Regions from separate parts of the Paenibacillus sp. DS2015 genome, predicted to be linked through region 2. Evidence: predicted binding sites of a transcription regulator. Region 2 holds the regulator's gene; each other region holds the start of a gene.
The links. Region 2 encodes Rex, which represses fermentation and respiration genes when NADH is low (regulators of the CRP and FNR family bind a similar motif). Its sites were predicted from a motif close to TTGTGAAATATTTCACAA; they were not measured.
Positions count from the first base shown of each region.

Region 1: the regulator Rex is predicted to act here: its motif matches at 1,734-1,751, upstream of J2T13_RS10285 (DUF1858 domain-containing protein).
Region 3: the regulator Rex is predicted to act here: its motif matches at 2,355-2,372, upstream of J2T13_RS23405 (FAD:protein FMN transferase).
Region 4: the regulator Rex is predicted to act here: its motif matches at 2,302-2,319, upstream of J2T13_RS17240 (formate/nitrite transporter family protein).

Region 1 is NZ_JBNPWS010000009.1:29,960-34,364, forward strand. It holds gene J2T13_RS10280 (UxaA family hydrolase) at 44-1,534, shown strand; gene J2T13_RS10285 (DUF1858 domain-containing protein) at 1,816-2,043, shown strand; gene J2T13_RS10290 (DUF438 domain-containing protein) at 2,085-3,344, shown strand; gene J2T13_RS10295 (DUF1129 family protein) at 3,656-4,330, opposite strand.
Region 2 is NZ_JBNPWS010000033.1:32,515-36,919, reverse strand. It holds gene dinG (ATP-dependent DNA helicase DinG) at 1-1,994, shown strand, start outside; gene J2T13_RS21635 (redox-sensing transcriptional repressor Rex) at 2,034-2,705, shown strand; gene J2T13_RS21630 (amidohydrolase) at 2,674-3,981, shown strand; gene J2T13_RS21625 (DUF5590 domain-containing protein) at 4,018-4,405, shown strand, end outside.
Region 3 is NZ_JBNPWS010000040.1:14,947-19,351, reverse strand. It holds gene J2T13_RS23425 (energy-coupling factor transporter ATPase) at 1-328, opposite strand, end outside; gene J2T13_RS23420 (ATP-binding cassette domain-containing protein) at 331-1,200, opposite strand; gene J2T13_RS23415 (Gx transporter family protein) at 1,220-1,771, opposite strand; gene J2T13_RS23410 (NusG domain II-containing protein) at 1,755-2,150, opposite strand; gene J2T13_RS23405 (FAD:protein FMN transferase) at 2,437-3,501, shown strand; gene J2T13_RS23400 (HD domain-containing phosphohydrolase) at 3,679-4,405, opposite strand, start outside.
Region 4 is NZ_JBNPWS010000021.1:9,318-13,722, reverse strand. It holds gene J2T13_RS17260 (MOSC domain-containing protein) at 1-88, opposite strand, end outside; gene J2T13_RS17255 (N-acetyltransferase family protein) at 174-668, opposite strand; gene J2T13_RS17250 (hypothetical protein) at 665-841, opposite strand; gene J2T13_RS17245 (hypothetical protein) at 1,081-1,215, opposite strand; gene J2T13_RS17240 (formate/nitrite transporter family protein) at 1,358-2,191, opposite strand; gene J2T13_RS17235 (DUF1697 domain-containing protein) at 2,432-2,992, shown strand; gene J2T13_RS17230 (DHA2 family efflux MFS transporter permease subunit) at 3,220-4,405, opposite strand, start outside.

The DNA of each region.
Region 1 (4,405 bases), on a different contig from region 2:
CTTAAGATTATGATTGTGGAGGTATACAAGGAGGACGAAGATCATGAAAGAGATACTGCAAATTAATGAAGTCGATAATGTGGCTGTGGCACTCAAAGATTATAGCGTGGGTGACACAATCGTGATCGGTATGAAGGAAATTGCAATAACGGAGGCCATTGCTAGAGGTCATAAAATTGCACTGAACCTTATTAACGAGGGGGAACATGTATTGAAATACGGTTACCCGATCGGTCACGCAATAGCGCCTATCGCGCCGGGTCAATGGGTGCATACACATAACACCAAGACCAATCTGACAGGGGTAGAGGAGTACAGCTTCGAACAGAAGCTGACAGCGAATCCTTTTTCTATGGAGAATCTGACCTTCAAAGGTTATAGACGTAAGGATGGAGCTGTAGGAATTCGCAACGAGTTGTGGATTGTTCCAACGGTCGGTTGTGTAAATGGTGTGGCTGAGCAAATCATTAACACCTTCAGAGCTGAGATCGGAGATATTGCGCCATTCGATAATCTGCTAGTGCTGAAGCACAGCTATGGCTGCTCCCAATTAGGGGATGATCATTCTAATACCCGTACGATTCTAGGCAATGCTGTGAAGCATCCTAATGCGGGCGGTGTGCTTGTGCTCGGACTGGGTTGTGAGAACAACAATATGCAGGAATTTAAAGAGTCGCTCGGATGTTACGATGAGAATCGTGTGAAGTTCCTAGTATCCCAAGAAGTGAATAACGAGGTTGAAGAGGGTGTGAAGCTCCTGAAGGAGATTTACAATCATGTACAGGATGATCATCGTGTAGAGGTGGCCCTATCTGAGCTAAAAATAGGTCTGAAGTGTGGTGGATCCGATGGTCTGTCGGGGATTACAGCTAATCCACTTTTGGGACGCCTGTCGGATTACATGGCCGCTCAGGGCGGTACAACAGTCCTCACAGAAGTACCAGAAATGTTCGGCGCAGAGAAGATTCTGATGGAGCGAGCAGCAAACGAGGTTGTTTTCCACAAGATCGTCGATCTGATTAATGATTTCAAACAATACTTTCTGGATCACAAACAACCGGTATACGAGAATCCTTCTCCAGGTAATAAAGCTGGCGGAATCACTACATTGGAGGATAAGTCACTGGGTTGTACACAGAAATCTGGTACCTCCATCGTTATGGATGTATTGAAATATGGGGAGTCTATTAGCCACAAAGGGTTAAATTTGCTCAATGCGCCGGGCAATGACCTGGTAGCCTCCTCCGCACTTGCGGCAGCAGGGTGCCAACTGGTCATCTTCACTACGGGGCGGGGAACTCCTTTTGGCACCTTCGTGCCAACCATGAAGGTGTCCACAAATTCTCCTCTGTATGAAGCTAAACGTCACTGGATCGATTACAATGCGGGTGTGCTGGTAGAGGATGGCTCGGCGGATGAGGTGCTACGCGATTTTATTAACTACATTATTCATGTTGCGAGTGGTGAACCTGTCAATAATGAGAAGAATAATTTCCGTGAAATTGCGATATTTAAGACAGGTGTAACGCTATAATAAGCCAGTGTCCATTCGAATAAATCAGAATAAGAGGCTGTCTCTCGCTTGAACTGCACCTCCAATGGTTAGTCGCGTCTAACCATTAGGTGTAGCTCAGGAAGGGATAGTCTTTTTGCTATGGAAAATAATGATGTGATGCCTTGAAGTTAGGTGTGAGTATTTTTGAATTTGTGTGGTCGAAGGCATCTTTTATTGTTTGTGATTGGAATCACAATCCTCTGATAGTCTCCATGATAATCTGAGTTTGAGAAGAGTTCTCAATAAAGGAGAAGAGGCACATGGAAAAGGTGCTAAAGATGGAAGAATCGATATATGAATGGGTGAATCGATATCCAGAGGTCATCGACATTATGGTTGAACTGGGATTTTGCGATATTGTCAAACCGGGTATGTTGCAGACTGCAGGTCGATTCATGACCTTGTCTAAAGGAATTAAGTTGAAAAAAATGGACATCGACACCGTTAAGCTGACTTTTCAGCACTATGGGTTCAAGGTTCTAGAATAGATCATCTTATTTAACTAGGATTCGATAAGGAGAGGATACGAATGAGCGAACTAATTAACAATCGTGAAGTGGATGTACCGGAGCAAACCCGCCGTCAAGCCATGCTTAAGGAGATCATCAAAGAGCTACATGCAGGTAAGAGTGTGGAGGAAGTCAAAGCGCGCTTCGCCGAAGCCGTCGGTGACGTTACGGTGGCGGAGATTTCAGCTATGGAGCATTCGCTGATGACGGAAGAGGGCATACCGGTATCTGAGGTGCAGCGTTTGTGCTCGGTGCATACGGCGATATTCAAAGGATCAATTGAACAAATTCATCGCTCTTCTAAACCGGAGGAGCAACCGGGGCACCCTGTGCATACATTCAAGCTGGAGAACCGTGAAATTGAACGGTTGATAAATTTCCGCCTAGAATTACATGTGGGTAAATTCCAGAAAAATGACAGTGAAGAAATGATCTTTAAGTTATTGGAGGATTTAAACCTACTGTTGGATCTCGATAAGCACTACAGTCGGAAAGAAAATCTATTGTTTCCATACCTCGAGAAATACGGGATTTTCGGACCTACCAAGGTGATGTGGGGCGTTGACGATGGGATCCGTGGCATGATTAAAGAAGCCAAGGTACTTCTTAGTCAATATAATGGGGACAAAATAGAGATTGGCGAACGACTTACGCATATGATTAAGGAAGTCAACGAGATGATTTTTAAAGAGGAAAATATTCTAATGCCGATGGCACTAGAGAAGCTAACCGAGGACGAATGGGTCAAGATTGCGCGGGAGAGTGACGAGATTGGTTTCTGTCTGACATCGCCAGAACAGGAATGGATACCGGAGCGGGCAGCAGATCCAGAAGATACCGTACAGCAGCAAGAAGGAGAAGGAACTGCACCGCAAGGGTTTATCCGCTTTGAGACAGGGCTATTATCGTTACACCAGTTGGAGACGGTGCTGAATCATTTGCCTGTGGATCTGACGTTTATTGATGAGAACGACGTTGTTCGTTATTTCTCTCACGGGAAGGAACGTATATTTGCTAGAACTAAAGCTGTCATTGGTCGTACGGTGCAGAACTGCCATCCACCACAAAGCGTACATGTGGTAGAGAAGCTACTGGAGGATTTCAAAGCGGGCCGCAAGGATGCTGAGGACTTCTGGATTGCGATAAAAGATAAATTTATCTATATTCGTTATTTCGCCGTCCGTGATGAGGCAGGCCAATATATGGGCACACTTGAGTTTACACAAAATATCGCTCCAATCCGCGCAATTGAGGGACAAAAACGTATACTGTCCGAATAGCCATATAGAAGGAAGAAGGAATCTTGCCGAGTCTTGCCTATGATGCACTCATCCTCACTTAAGCAAAGAGATAAATAGATGTCATGATAAGTTAATTGTTCGGGAAAAATAGCCCTTTCAAAACATACAGGAGCGAGTTCTCCATTTGTATGCTTGAGAGGGCTTCTTTGATTTTTGAGTCACTGCACTTTTAGATGGGAAAATTACTTTTGCGATATTGCTCTACTGTGGAATTCAGTTTGTATTTGTTCTGCTCTAAGATGTCCATGAAAGCTTGGAGTTTCTGCAAATATGGACTTTCTACGAGTTATTTAATTATTTCTGAAAAATAATCCCCATCCCAGGGCTCCGATGACGGTAATCATTAGGCTTATCCAAGGCTCCACGCTAAAGCTAGGGAGAGCGCTGCTGAATGTAAACCCAACAAACATCACAATAAGCAGAATGACTACGTATATGCCCATCCCCTTAAGTGTTAATTTAGGTTTAGAAGGGTAAGGGTTGTCCTGCTCTTCTTCTGTCTGAGAATTCAATAATTTAGTGACAGATTCAACAAGTAGGATGGAACCCCCAGCGACAATAATAAGCGTTAGAACGCTGATCTGAGTAATATTATCGGTAGATTGACCGAGCGATTGTGCCGTGAATCCAATAATTGTCTCAATGAAGAAGAATAATGTCAGAGCGATCCAAGGGATCATGACATAATATCGTATTCCTGACGTCGTTTTCTTCTTGGGCATATTCTTTACCTTCAGGCTGCTATATTCTTCTGGATCAGGCCCAAACAGCTGTGTCGCACTCTTACCTTGGGATTGAGCTTCTAATAATTGGTGTGCTAAATCCAGCAGTAATTGTTCACTGGGAAAACGTGCAGCGCCGCTATCTCTAAAGTAAACGACGATATCCTCGTAATAGTCTTTGTTAGCTGGTGTCATTTGTTCTCTTAGACGATTATTTTCTTTAATCATAGCTTTAATGTTCATAGGTGATAACTCCTTCTAGATTAAGTATAGGAACAGCTCACTAGCAATGCAAGTCGCTGCAGATGAATAAATCAG
Region 2 (4,405 bases):
CGGGTACGGGGAAATCACTTGGTTATTTGATTCCTGCCATATATCAGAGTGTCAAGAACGACCAAAAGGTGATGGTAAGCACCCATACCATTAATCTTCAGGATCAGCTTCGAGAACGTGATGTTCCTTTACTTACAGAAGTTGTCCCTTTTCCTTTTAAGGCTGCTGTATTTAAAGGTAGACAGCATTATTTGTGTTTGAGAAAATTTGAACATAAAATAAATAAAAAGGACTTTGCAAATCCCAAGGAAGACCTGCTTATAGCTGCCCAAATGTTAATATGGTTAACACAGACGTTGACAGGAGACGACGAGGAGCTGAACTTAGGTGGCCGAGGAGGCGACTTCTGGGAAACTGTAGCCAGTGATTCCGAATCTTGCTTAGGTCGTGCTTGTCCTTGGTTTCGTAAATGTTTCTATCATAGAGCGAAGCATGAGGCAGGAATTGCGGATGTCGTGATTACGAATCATTCTAAGCTTTTTACAGATATTAAGGCAGGGCATCAGCTATTACCAGCGTATGAACATTTGGTGATTGATGAGGCTCATCACTTAGAAGAAGTAGCTGGTAAGCATCTGGGACTTCAGATGAAATATTTCACGATCGTGCATACCTTAACACGACTGTACAAGGATAATCGTAGTGGGCAATTGCCTGCCTTACGCCAGCAAATTTCCTCTTCAGGGTATGAGCGGGCTTCTGAGTGGTCTTCACTTATTGATAGATTAAGTGGCGATTTGGTTGAAGTTAAGGAGCATTGGGATCGACTTAGTGATATGCTGTTTAGCCTTCTGCCTGAACGTAGTGATGCCGCACCGGGAGATACCGGTCAGTTCGTTCTACGTCTACAGCCTACGAAGAAACCACAAGATTGGGAAGCCTTATCTGCGCTTGAGCACCAGATACATGTGATCCTGAGCGATGTGGTTCGCAAAGGCGAGAAAATGATAAATGAACTTAGAGACGATCATGATGAGTACAACTCAGACAGCTTAGTGACAGATATCAGTGGGTTATTCAAGGACCTGAATGCAGAGAAAGAGGATCTTCGCTTCTTCATGTCACTCAAAGAAGAAGGAAATGTATATTGGATGGAAGCCAATGGTCATTTCAGAAGTAAGTCCTTACAATTGTTCGCAGTTCCTATAGATGTGAGTAAGCAGTTAAAGGAAGTATTCTTTGATAAGAAGAAAAGTATTATACTAACATCTGCTACACTTTCGATTGAAAAGTCATTTCAGTATATGATCGAGAACTTGGGCCTACAGGAAGCGGCAGATACTAACCGATTAATGACAGTCCAATTACCCTCGCCGTTCCGTTATCGTGACCAGGCACTGCTCGTGATTCCGCGTGACTTTCCGAGTGTGAAGGGGAGCATTGGCGATGTGCTCTTCGTAAATACATTGGTTAAATCTTTAGCAGATACAGCCGTGGTGACAAAGGGTAGAATGCTCGTATTATTTACATCATATCGAATGCTTCGTCAAGTGCACGAACCCTTGCGTCAAGCACTCTCTACTAGCGATATCACTGTCCTAGGTCAGGGAGTGGATACAGGGAGTCGAAGTAAGTTGATTCGCCGATTCCAAGATAGTAGTGCTTCTGTGTTGCTAGGTACGAGTAGCTTCTGGGAAGGTGTAGATATACCTGGGGAAGCGTTGACTTGTCTTGCTATCGTCCGCTTACCATTTCAACCGCCGAATCATCCACTTGTAGAGGCCAAAAGTGAGCTTTTGCAACAACAGAAGAAGAATCCTTTCATGAAATTATCGGTACCTCAAGCGGTGATTCGATTCAAGCAAGGGTTTGGCAGACTTGTACGTACAGCAAGTGATCGAGGCATTGTTATTGTGTATGATACACGCGTTATAGAATCTTATTACGGTAAATATTTCCTGTACTCGCTACCTGGCCCCAAAATGGAACACATGCCAATGAATCAGATGGTTCCGCGGATATCTGAATGGCTACATGAGGGTGGGGCATCTTGAATCGGCGAGATTCTATAGCAATAATTAGGAGGAGCAAGAATGAAATCCGAGAAAATATCAGAAGCTGTGGTCCGCAGATTACCTATCTATTTAAGGTATCTGTCGGAGCTTCAAAGCCGAGAAGTTGCTACTGTCTCTTCGCAGGAATTGGGTCAAAAGCTTGAACTAAATCCTGCACAAATCCGTAAGGATTTAGCCTATTTCGGTGATTTCGGTCGTAAAGGAATCGGATATGATGTTGCTTATCTTATTGAGAAAATTCGCCATATTCTGAATCTTGATCAGCGAATAAATGTGGTATTGGTGGGAGCCGGGAATTTGGGGCAAGCGTTGTCCAATTACAATACGTATCTCAAAGAAAATTTGAAAATTATTGCTGTGTTTGACTCTTACACACCTAAAATAGGCACAGAGATTAATACATTAAAAGTACAACCGATGGAAGAGCTTCATTCGACAATTGTTAATAACAACATTCGAATTGGGATCATTACAGTTCCGGCATATGAGGCACAAAGCGTAGCTGACCAACTGATTAAATCAGGCATCGAAGCGATATTGAATTTCGCACCGACAATTCTAAAAGCACCTCCTTATATTCGGATTCATGCTGCTGACTTTACAACAGATATGCTGAGTCTAGCTTATTATTTGAACAACGGAAAGGAAGAAGAAATGGATGACAAGCTCACCGACGAAGTGGATCATTAAGAACGGAACCTTTGCTGTTTCGAATAGTGTACAACCGGTTATTCGAGGATATATGGTTATTGAAGATGATCTCATTACGTACATTGGAGAACAAGCACCCCCTGTTGAACAAGATATTCCCGTGATTGATGGGACTCATTTGTTCTTTTTACCTGGATTAGTTAATACGCATGGGCACGCTGCAATGTCATTACTGAGAGGGTATGGAGATGATCTAGCACTTCAAGTGTGGCTTCAAGAAAAAATGTGGCCAATGGAAGCGAAATTCACTTCAGAAGACGTGTATTGGGGAACGTCCTTGTCTGTCATGGAAATGTTAAAGGGGGGGACTACAACCTTCTTAGATATGTACGACCATATGGGACAAGTGGCTAATGTTGTTGAAGCTTCTGGCATGAGAGCCGTATTAATGAGGGGGGTTATTGGTCTATGTTCTGAAGAAGTTCAGAATGAAAAGATCAAAGAAGCCATTGCCTTCGCTAAGGATTGGAATGGGCAAGCAGATGGAAGGATCACTACGATGATTTCCCCACATGCACCTTATACATGCCCTCCAGCTTTCTTTGAGAGATTTGTACAAGCGGCTCATGATTTAGATCTACCTATGCACACGCATATGTCTGAAACGTTGACTGAAGTCCAGCAGAATGTGAATGATTATGGCCTCAGACCCGTGGAGCATTTAGAGAAGTTAGGGATGTTTACACGACCTTCCTTGGTAGCACATGGTGTTCACTTAAACGATAAGGAAATTGACATATTGGCTAAAAATAATGTCGGTGTATCGCATAATCCAGGTAGCAATTTGAAGCTCGCAAGTGGTATCGCACGAGTGACAGATCTGTTGAAAGCAGGTGTTACTGTTTCTTTAGGGACCGATGGAGCGGCAAGTAATAACAACTTAGATATGTTTGAAGAAATGCGACTAGCTGCATTAATACACAAAGGGATCTCGGGAGATCCAACAGCCATTCCTGCGGCAGAGGCGCTACGTATGGGTACTGTGTATGGAGCTAATTCTCTATTCCTAGACCGTGTAGGAAGTCTTGCTCCTGGCATGAAAGCGGACTTCATTGCTGTAAATACAGATCAAGCTCATTTCTTACCTCATACTGACTTCATCTCTCATGTTGTATATTCAGCAAGTGCTAAAGATGTTGAACATGTATGGGTTGATGGTAAACAGGTTGTGAAACACGGAGCTTGTCTAACGCTCGATGAAGAACGCATTCGTCGTGAAGCACAGTTAGCATTCGAGGGCTTGTTGTCTCGTTAACAGCAGGGGTCTCACTCTCGGAGAAAGGAAGTTCAAGTGAAGAACAAAAAAAAGTGGTTTTTTTTTGGTGTTGTTATTTTTCTGCTGATATTGTTTGGACTTTATAGATATTACATATATATCATTCAAGATCAACACAGTCAGGAAGCGCTCGCGATCACTGCTGCCAAACAAAATACAGAGCTAGTAAAAGTAACGGATACACAGAAGTCAGTGTGGGACACTATTTCTTGGGTTATAGAAGGTAAAGATAACGAACAGAGAGATCTTATGGTCTGGGTTCAATTCACTGAAGATAATCAGCTCGCCTTGGAACAGGATGCAGTACACAGCGAGTTATTAGAGAATGGCGTATCCAAAGGTCAAATCCGATCAAAGATCATAAGTGAGTTACCGGGCATAGATGAAATCAGGATTCAAGCGG
Region 3 (4,405 bases), on a different contig from region 2:
CAAAACATAGATCCTTCTCCACCGTATCCTCGAACAGCTGTTGCTCCGGAAATTGGAAGACGAGACCCACTCTTTTGCGTAATTCCTTCAGCTTCTTCGCTTTCTCGCCTGCACGGATGGCGACATCTAATATCTGTACAGATCCTTCAGTCGGTTGTAATATACCGTTAAACATTTGCATCAGCGTGGATTTACCAGACCCAGTCGCCCCCGAAACTCCGATTAACGTTCCTAATTCCAGATGCAAATTTACTTGGTGTAACGCCATCTGGCTCCATACACTACGAGAGTCATAAATATAACTTACCTGATCGAATGTAATAGCCATATTTAGTTTCCCTCCCGTAGTTCCTTGATACAGTCAAGATCGAGCAAATCTATTCCTCGATGGTGTAGCTCATTCCTAAGCCTTACGGCAAAGGGTGCTACCAGATGGCACTTTCGTAGCAACTCATCATTCCGGAACAGATCTACTGGTGTTATATCAGCAATTAACTTCCCTTCATGCAATGCCAATACTCGCTCTGAAGCTGCTATTTCTTCCGCATCATGAGTAATCGATAGAATGGTGTATTGTCCACTTTGATGCATGTCAGATACAATCCTAGTTAACTCATTTCTTGTCTTCTCATCTAACATAGAGGAGGCTTCATCGAAGATTACAACTTCTGGCTCCATTGCTAGAATAGATGCAATCGCTACCCTTTGTTTCTGCCCTCCAGATAGCTCATTAGGATGCTTATGTAATAATTCCGTAATCCCAAGCTTAGTAGCATAAGAAGCAAGCCGTTTCTCCATCTCTTCTATTGAAAGGCATTGACCCTCAAGACCAAATACAATATCCTCTTCCACCGTGGCTCCAATAAATTGATTGTCAGGATTCTGAAAGACCATCCCAACCTTCTTCCGTATATCTCCTACGTTTATTGAGATAAGTTCCATACCCTTTACTGAAATCTGCCCTTCAGTCATAGGGAGCAATCCATTAATGAGCTTTACTAGCGTTGATTTTCCACAGCCATTTGCTCCAACTAACGTCACCCATTGCCCCTGAGGAATACTTAGTGAGATATCTTCCAACACGGGATGATCCTTCCCATAGCCTGAGCGTACACCCGTGAATTCAATAACGGGATCTCGTCGATTCTCAACAATTCCAGCTGCAATATTTCCCTCCAACCCTGCTTGATGCGATAACATGTTGTTTCCCCCTTCCTAATCAAGGTTTGGTTTGAAAATCTTCAAACAAAGATAGCTTAGATAGAGAAGGGACTAAATATTGAACTGCGATCCCAACTAGAATCCCTGTCACCAAGCCGGTCAGAAGCAGCAGCGGCATATAATAATAAATATTAGTCGTTCGAAACACAATCGAAGCTGCTGTAATTTGCCCGAAGTTATGTGCCACCCCGCCTACAATACTGACCCCAATGAGGCTGATTTGTTTACGTCCTAATTTCATCATGGCGAACATGACGATAAAGCTAAACAGAGAACCCAATAAACTAAATAGTAGACTCGAAAAAGTTCCAAAAATAAAAGCTGTCACCACGGTTTTCATGACGACAAGTAAGAGTGCATCACGTCCACGCAAAAAATATAAACAGGTGAGAATCATAATATTAGCAAGCCCTAACTTCGCCCCTGGTAGCTGTATATTAATAGGAATAATAGACTCTACGATACTCAGTACAACCGCAACAGCAGCAAAAATGGCAATAATCACTGTTTTTTTCAAGGCTAACGTGGATTCCTCATTGGACAACGGCATCAGGCTCATCTCCTACGTCTTGTATCCCATTAATTTCAACCATCACTCGATGCGGCAGACAGATGATACTCTGCTTAGACTTGGTAATAAATCCAAACGATGTTATACATACTTTATCTGCACAGTCTGCATCAACCATTTCAATTCCGTAGTCATGTACTTTAATAATGTTGTGACCTCGTGTCGTATCGATATCAAAAATTTGTTCTTCCTTCGTTAACGTTACGGTCCTATATAACTCTCCATCCACCGTAATGTCTGCCGTAAGTGGAACCATGTGACTTTTTTCACTTTCATTTTCAGGAAGCCACCTAGGAACTAAGAACATCAAAGCCACTGCAACAACGATCGTAATGATAAGTAGATCTCCGCGTTTCATGGATAACTCCCCTATAGTGCGTGTTCAAAAATTCACGTTTTCCGCATCGGCTTTTTGAACAACCTCTTATATTTTAATTATCTAAATCTTAGACGTCTTAATTATACCCATGATTCCTTGATGCATCAATGCAAAATCCCTCAAATTTGAAGGATGTCACAGAAACATCAAATTAGAGATAATTTAAATGAATAGTTGCTCTATTTATGATATTTATCACACTCGTTTACCGCATGTTTTTGTTATAATCCATGTCGAATTCAAGGATAAAATGGGGGGGCCATTCATGATGAAAAGAACAATGACACCACTGCTACTATTACTAGCTTTTGTCATCATTTTAACGGGGTGCGGAGACTCGAAACAATCCTCCAGTGTAAAAGTCGAGCCCGTGTCGAAATCATTCTATGTTTTTGATACCATTGTTCAAGTGAAGGTATACGATGGCGGGACTACGGAACAGAACTTTACAGATATCAAACAAATTCTGGATACCATTGAGATTCAAATGAACCGAAGTAACGATAACAGTGAGATCGCAGATGTCAATAGAAATGCAGGAATCCAACCTGTACAGGTATCCGATGAAACTTTCATGGTAGTCTCCAAAGCACTCGACTATTCAGAACGCTCTAAAGGTGGATTCAACCTGGCTATCGGCCCTCTTGTCTCACTGTGGAATATTGGTCATGAGGGGGCACATGTTCCCAGTGCAGATCAGATCGAAGAAGCGATGAAGGTTATTGATTATGAAGACGTTATTCTCAATTCTGACAAGAAAGAAATTTATCTGAATGAACAAGGGATGTCCATCGATCTAGGAGCTATTGCTAAAGGTTATGCCGCGGATCGAATCGTTGAATACCTTCAGGACAAAGGATTCAAGAGCGCCATCATCGACCTTGGCGGAAATGTATTTGCCATGGGTAAGAAGCCTGGAGATCAGCTCTGGACGATTGGAATTCAAGATCCAAATGAAGCTCGCGGAAATCCTATTGGAAATATTCATGTAGATAACCAGACGATTGTCACATCCGGAATTTATGAACGATTCTTCGTTGAAGACGGAAAGCATTACCATCACCTTCTTGATTCAAAGACCGGATTCCCTATCGATAATAATTTGAGTAGCTTGACCATCCTCACAGATAAATCTATTGATGCTGATGGGTTGTCCACCAGCGTCTATGCCTTAGGCATTGAGGAGGGTTTGAAATTTATTGAGAATTTGGACAATACGGAAGCTCTATTCATCACTAAAGATAAGAAACTTTACGCTTCGCCAGGCTTCCTAGAACTGCTTGAAAAGACCAATGATGAGTACACACTAGTCACTAGCACTGAGAAATAGTTGTGTGTCCAAGATTATACGACCTCCTCTTCATCCCATAAGGACTGCATACCAGTACAGTTGCATTCGCTCCATAATCCTAAAAAACCCCCTGAATGGCTTGATGCTCAAGCATTCAGGGGATTTAACTATCTCTATTCTTTTACTGCTAGCATGCAACTGTACTGTGATATCACGCTATAATTGTTCCTTTTCCCTCATGTAATCTACGAATAACTGAGCATACGTAGGATCCCACTGGGTCCCTCTTCCTTCTTCAAGGATAGAAAGCGCCTGCTTATATCCCATCCCTCTACGATAAGGACGATCTGAGGTCATAGCATCATAGGCATCTGCTACAGCAATAATTCGCCCCACTCTCGGAATTTCCTCCGCCACCAGCCCATCCGGATATCCCTTACCATCGAAACGCTCATGATGAGATCTTACACCTGAAAGATACGGAATTATCGCTTCTTTAGGCTGAATCTGCTCTAATATATTTACTCCCATTGTAGTATGGGTCTTGATATGATCGAATTCATCCTTTGTCAATTGGCCTTCCTTGAGCAGAACACCATCACTAATACCAATCTTTCCGATATCATGTAGTAGCGCTGATCTACGAATAATGCCAACATCCTCATTGGACATCCCCGCAAGATTACCGATCAGCACGGCGTATTCTGTAACACGTATAGAATGCCCAGCTGTATAAGCGTCCCTTGCATCTAACGCTGCGGCAAGTGTAGAAAAATAACTGTCCAGCATATCCCTATTCTTCTTTTCCCGTTCTTCAAGTCCCCTAATCATCATATTAAAACCTGCGACTAACCTAGAGAATTCATCAGAATAACTGTTTGGTATTTCTACTAATCTTCCGCTCCTTACCTCATCCATAGCATCATATAACTGGCCTAAAGGT
Region 4 (4,405 bases), on a different contig from region 2:
CTTTATATATTCCGGTCTGTAATGATTTACCCTTATATTCAACAGTAACTGGCTTCCCAACGTTTACAGAAACGATTTGTAAATTCACTATTGTATGATGCTCCTTCACTAAATTTAGGATTAAGATAGATCTATTCTTAAGAGAAAGAAATCAGATACCCTAACAAACTAGTCTATAAATAGAATCCCATTAAAATATCATCCACATAGTTCCCATTCACATAGAACTCATTCATAAGTCGTCCTTCTCTCACAAAACCAAGCTTCTCATAGAATTTCAATGCGTTAGGATTCGTAGAAAGCACACGTAAGCTCAACTTTGTCTTGCCTTCACTAGCTGCCCATTCCTTCACCGCTTCGATCAATCTTGTTCCAATTCCTTCATGCTGATAACGAGGATGTACAGCGATGTTAATCTCATACACATGACGATTGCTCTGTAGTAACGTTGGATACCGAAATCCTACATAGCCGCAGATTTCATCCTCGATGACCGCAACAAGCTGTAATCCAGGCTGACAGTGACGTAGAAAGTCTTCACGTGAGGTCCAATTTAGAGGTTCAGGAGCATTATAATCCTGCCATACAATGGCATCTAGATCCATCATTTGCTGCGCATCCTTCATTTCGGATAAACGGATAGCTATCGTACGTTGTTTGAATTTCATACCCACCACCCCTTTCTAAACAAATCTACAACACCTATCTTTTTGATATAGCTATTACGCCTAACCATTTTCCCTACTATTCCACCTAATGATGGAATAAGAATAACGAGTCCCGCATCTGCCATATTATGTCCTAGTTCTTGGAACACAAACATCGTAATCAGTAGCCCCACGAGCGAACTGCCCGAAGAATAATCAACCTTGTGGCTTAAACACTATTATTTCTATAAGGGTGCGTTTGTAACATTCTCTTCAGATGTCATTTCCCAGATGTCTCAAATCTATATTACCTTTGAAAAATAGACCTCTTCACCATTCCTGCCTCTTCATATGTACGTCTATCATAAAACGGCTCCCACAATTCTGCAAAGAAAACTCTAACAAGATTGAAGGGTGTTTCGATTTTATATGATTAGGGTAAAAAATAACTAGCAGAATAGGGATTATTATTTCTATTATATCCCATGAATTTCATCATAAATTCGCCCTGTTCAAGTTTCGTTCCCCCGAACTCGAACAGGGCGAATTTTTTTGATTTGTAATTCAAAAAAGGCCCCCTCGTAAGGAAGACCTATCGATGATGATACTGTGATACTTTGATGCTGTATGGTTACGATGTACTTTGATGTTCGATTGCTGTTCGATTGCTGTCTTAGCGATGTCCTACCGCTGTTCACAGCCCTAGTCTATCAAGCATGCTTCTGCTTATTATCTTTCGCTTGCACATGACTAGGTAATGTTCCGTGGGCGGCACTTGGTTCGCGTAAATAAGACATCCAATAGGCGGCGGCAACAAAGACGACACCCCCGGTCAGATTACCAAGCCATACAGGAACGAAATTCACCAGGTACTCTCCCCATGAATAATATCCTTCAAAAATGGCTGCCGGGATAAGGAACATATTCGCCACGACGTGCTGGAATCCAATAGCCACGAAAGCCATTGTCGGAAACCAGATCCCCATAATTTTGCCGCTCATATTATCTGCACCATATGATAGCCACACAGCCAAAGCTACTAACCAGTTACAACCAATACCTGAAACGAAAGCCTGTACGAAACTAACATCTAATTTATGGCCTGCCATATCAACTACCTTATCTAAATATACGCCACTCCCTGTGAGGCCTACGATGTGTCCGAAGAAATAGGCGATAAATAACGCACCCACAAAGTTACTTAACGTAATCAGAATGAGATTCTTCAGAACGGCAGCGAATGAGATCTTCTTAGCCATCCACGCAAGGGGTACAGCCATCATATTACCCGTTAACAGTTCACCACCAGCCAAAAGTACGAGTATTAAACCTACTGGGAAGATAGAAGCTCCAATAAAATTAGCGATAGTTTCCCATTCCTTAGGCGCTCCCGCAATAACACGGATATCTAATAAAAAGCCAAGTGCGATAAAAGCACCACCTAAGAAACCAAGTATAAGTACCGTTAATAATGGATTATGTGCTTTCTTTGTCCCTGTTTCTACCGTTAGTTCAGCTATTTGCTGCGGTTTGTAATAGGCCATGTGTATGATCTCCTTTGATCCAATTAATACTTCAAATCTTGTGTATTTAATTCTATTGTAACGCAATTGATTTGATAAGAAACGTTACATATATCACAATATAATATTAAACGTGAATTATTTCACATCATATGAATTGTTTCACATCACATGAATGATTATAATCACAGTATGCCATGCCGATGTACTATAATCACCATTCAGGCTAAAATAATAAACCAATAGAGGGAAGTGCTTGAGATGACGGTCTATATTGCGCTGTTACGAGGGATTAATGTGGGTGGAAAGAATAAGATTAAGATGGCCGAATTGAAGCGTACATTCGAAGCGATGGGTCTGAGCCGAGTTCAGACATATATTCAAAGCGGAAATGTTCTATTTGAATCGAATGAAGAGGTCGAGCCGCTACGAAAGCGAATTGAACATGAAATCAAGGCTGTCTTTGGTTTCTCGATCATTGTTATTATTAGAACGGCCGAGGAGTTAAAGAGAATTTCAGAGAATTGCCTATTCTCAGAAGAAGAAGTTTCCGAAGCGGAGGCCTCATCTGTAGGAGAGAGTCTCTACGTTTCCCTATTGCTTGAAGAACCTTCACAAGAACAGATTGAACGACTGAACACTTCCAGAAGTAAAGATGATGATTATAGACTAGAAGGCCGTGAGATCCACCTTTTATTCCGTCATAGTATACGCAATTCTAAACTTGTCAATAACATTCAGAAGTTGGCCGTACCTTCGACCATACGTAACTGGGAAACGATAAGAAAGCTCGTCACACTAGCCAGTGCAATGGAAGTTTAGGGCTTAGGGAGAAATGGAGTCAGTTCTAATTGATTGGCAAGAAGCAGATTTCGAATATAATTTAAACGCTGTTCCACGCAATGGATCCGGATTTGATAGCATTTATTGGTGGCTCAGAATTTTTCAAAATAATGTTGACTCTTGACACACAAAAGGATGTCCTACAGCCATTTCATGGCCAGTGGGACATCCTTTTGTGTAATAATCTTCATTTTCTCTAATTTAAATTAATGTGAAATCATCGTCTTTACATCAGGCATTTCTTCACCTTCTGCAAGTTCATCGCCTGGTTTCATCCGTGGTTTGCGCAAGATTACGCTTAACAATAGTCCGGCAACCGCAATACAAGCTGTCAAGAAGAAGGTATCACCGAAGGCAGATGCTATACTTGGTAGAGGGTTTTCAGGTGTAGATGAAGTCGTCGTATAACTCACTATTTTGGAAGTTAGATATCCAGTCAGTCCAGCGATAGCAAATGATGTGACAACTTGTTGTGTAGCTGCTGTTAAAGGAGTTACACGGTTTACAAGTCTACGTGGAGCTGCGTTCAATACATGGGTATTTAGTGGCATCATCGTTAGACCCATTCCTGCTCCCATAAGAATAAGTGGAAGTACGACCATAAATATCGCCGTATCTACGGTTATCTGAGAAAGCATGAATAAGCCTACAGATATTATTGTCATACCCACCAGAGCAAGTGGTCGAGCACCCCACTTATCGAACAGTTTCCCTCCAATAGGCATAAAGACCATCGAAGCTAGGGCCTGAGCCAGTGTCGTATAACCACTTTCTAGCGCAGTAAAACCTCTTACATTTTGTAAATATAGCGGGATCATCAGAATGGCACCAAACATAGCGATCTGAAATATCCAAGACAAGATCACACCGCGTGTGAAGTCAGAGGATCCAAAAACACGAAGCTCTAACAAAGGTTCTTTCTGTTTAAGCTCTACAATGATAAAGAGGATGAGCGCAACGCCACCAACAATCAATCCAACTCTCGCATTTATAGATGTCCAATCTGCTGCTCCCTCACTCACACCATAGGCTAACATGGCAAATGCGATGGGTGCGAGAATCATTCCGAGAATATCCAAGGAAGGAACCTTCTTGTTCTCAAATTTAGGAAGGAACTTAATACCTACAATAACAGCAGCGATACCGATGGGTACGTTAATAAGGAAAATCCAATGCCATGAGGCAACTTCGATCAGCCAACCTGATAGAATAGGTCCAGCAGCAGGAGCAAGTAGCATGGGAATACCTAGCATCCCCATAACCGCCCCTCTCTTCTCAGGTGGAGCAAGTCTGAAGACCATGGCCATCCCGATCGGAGCAACCATACCACCGCCAAGTCCTTGGATAATTCTGAATATAATAAGTTGATCTGCGGTCTGAGCCAGTGAACAA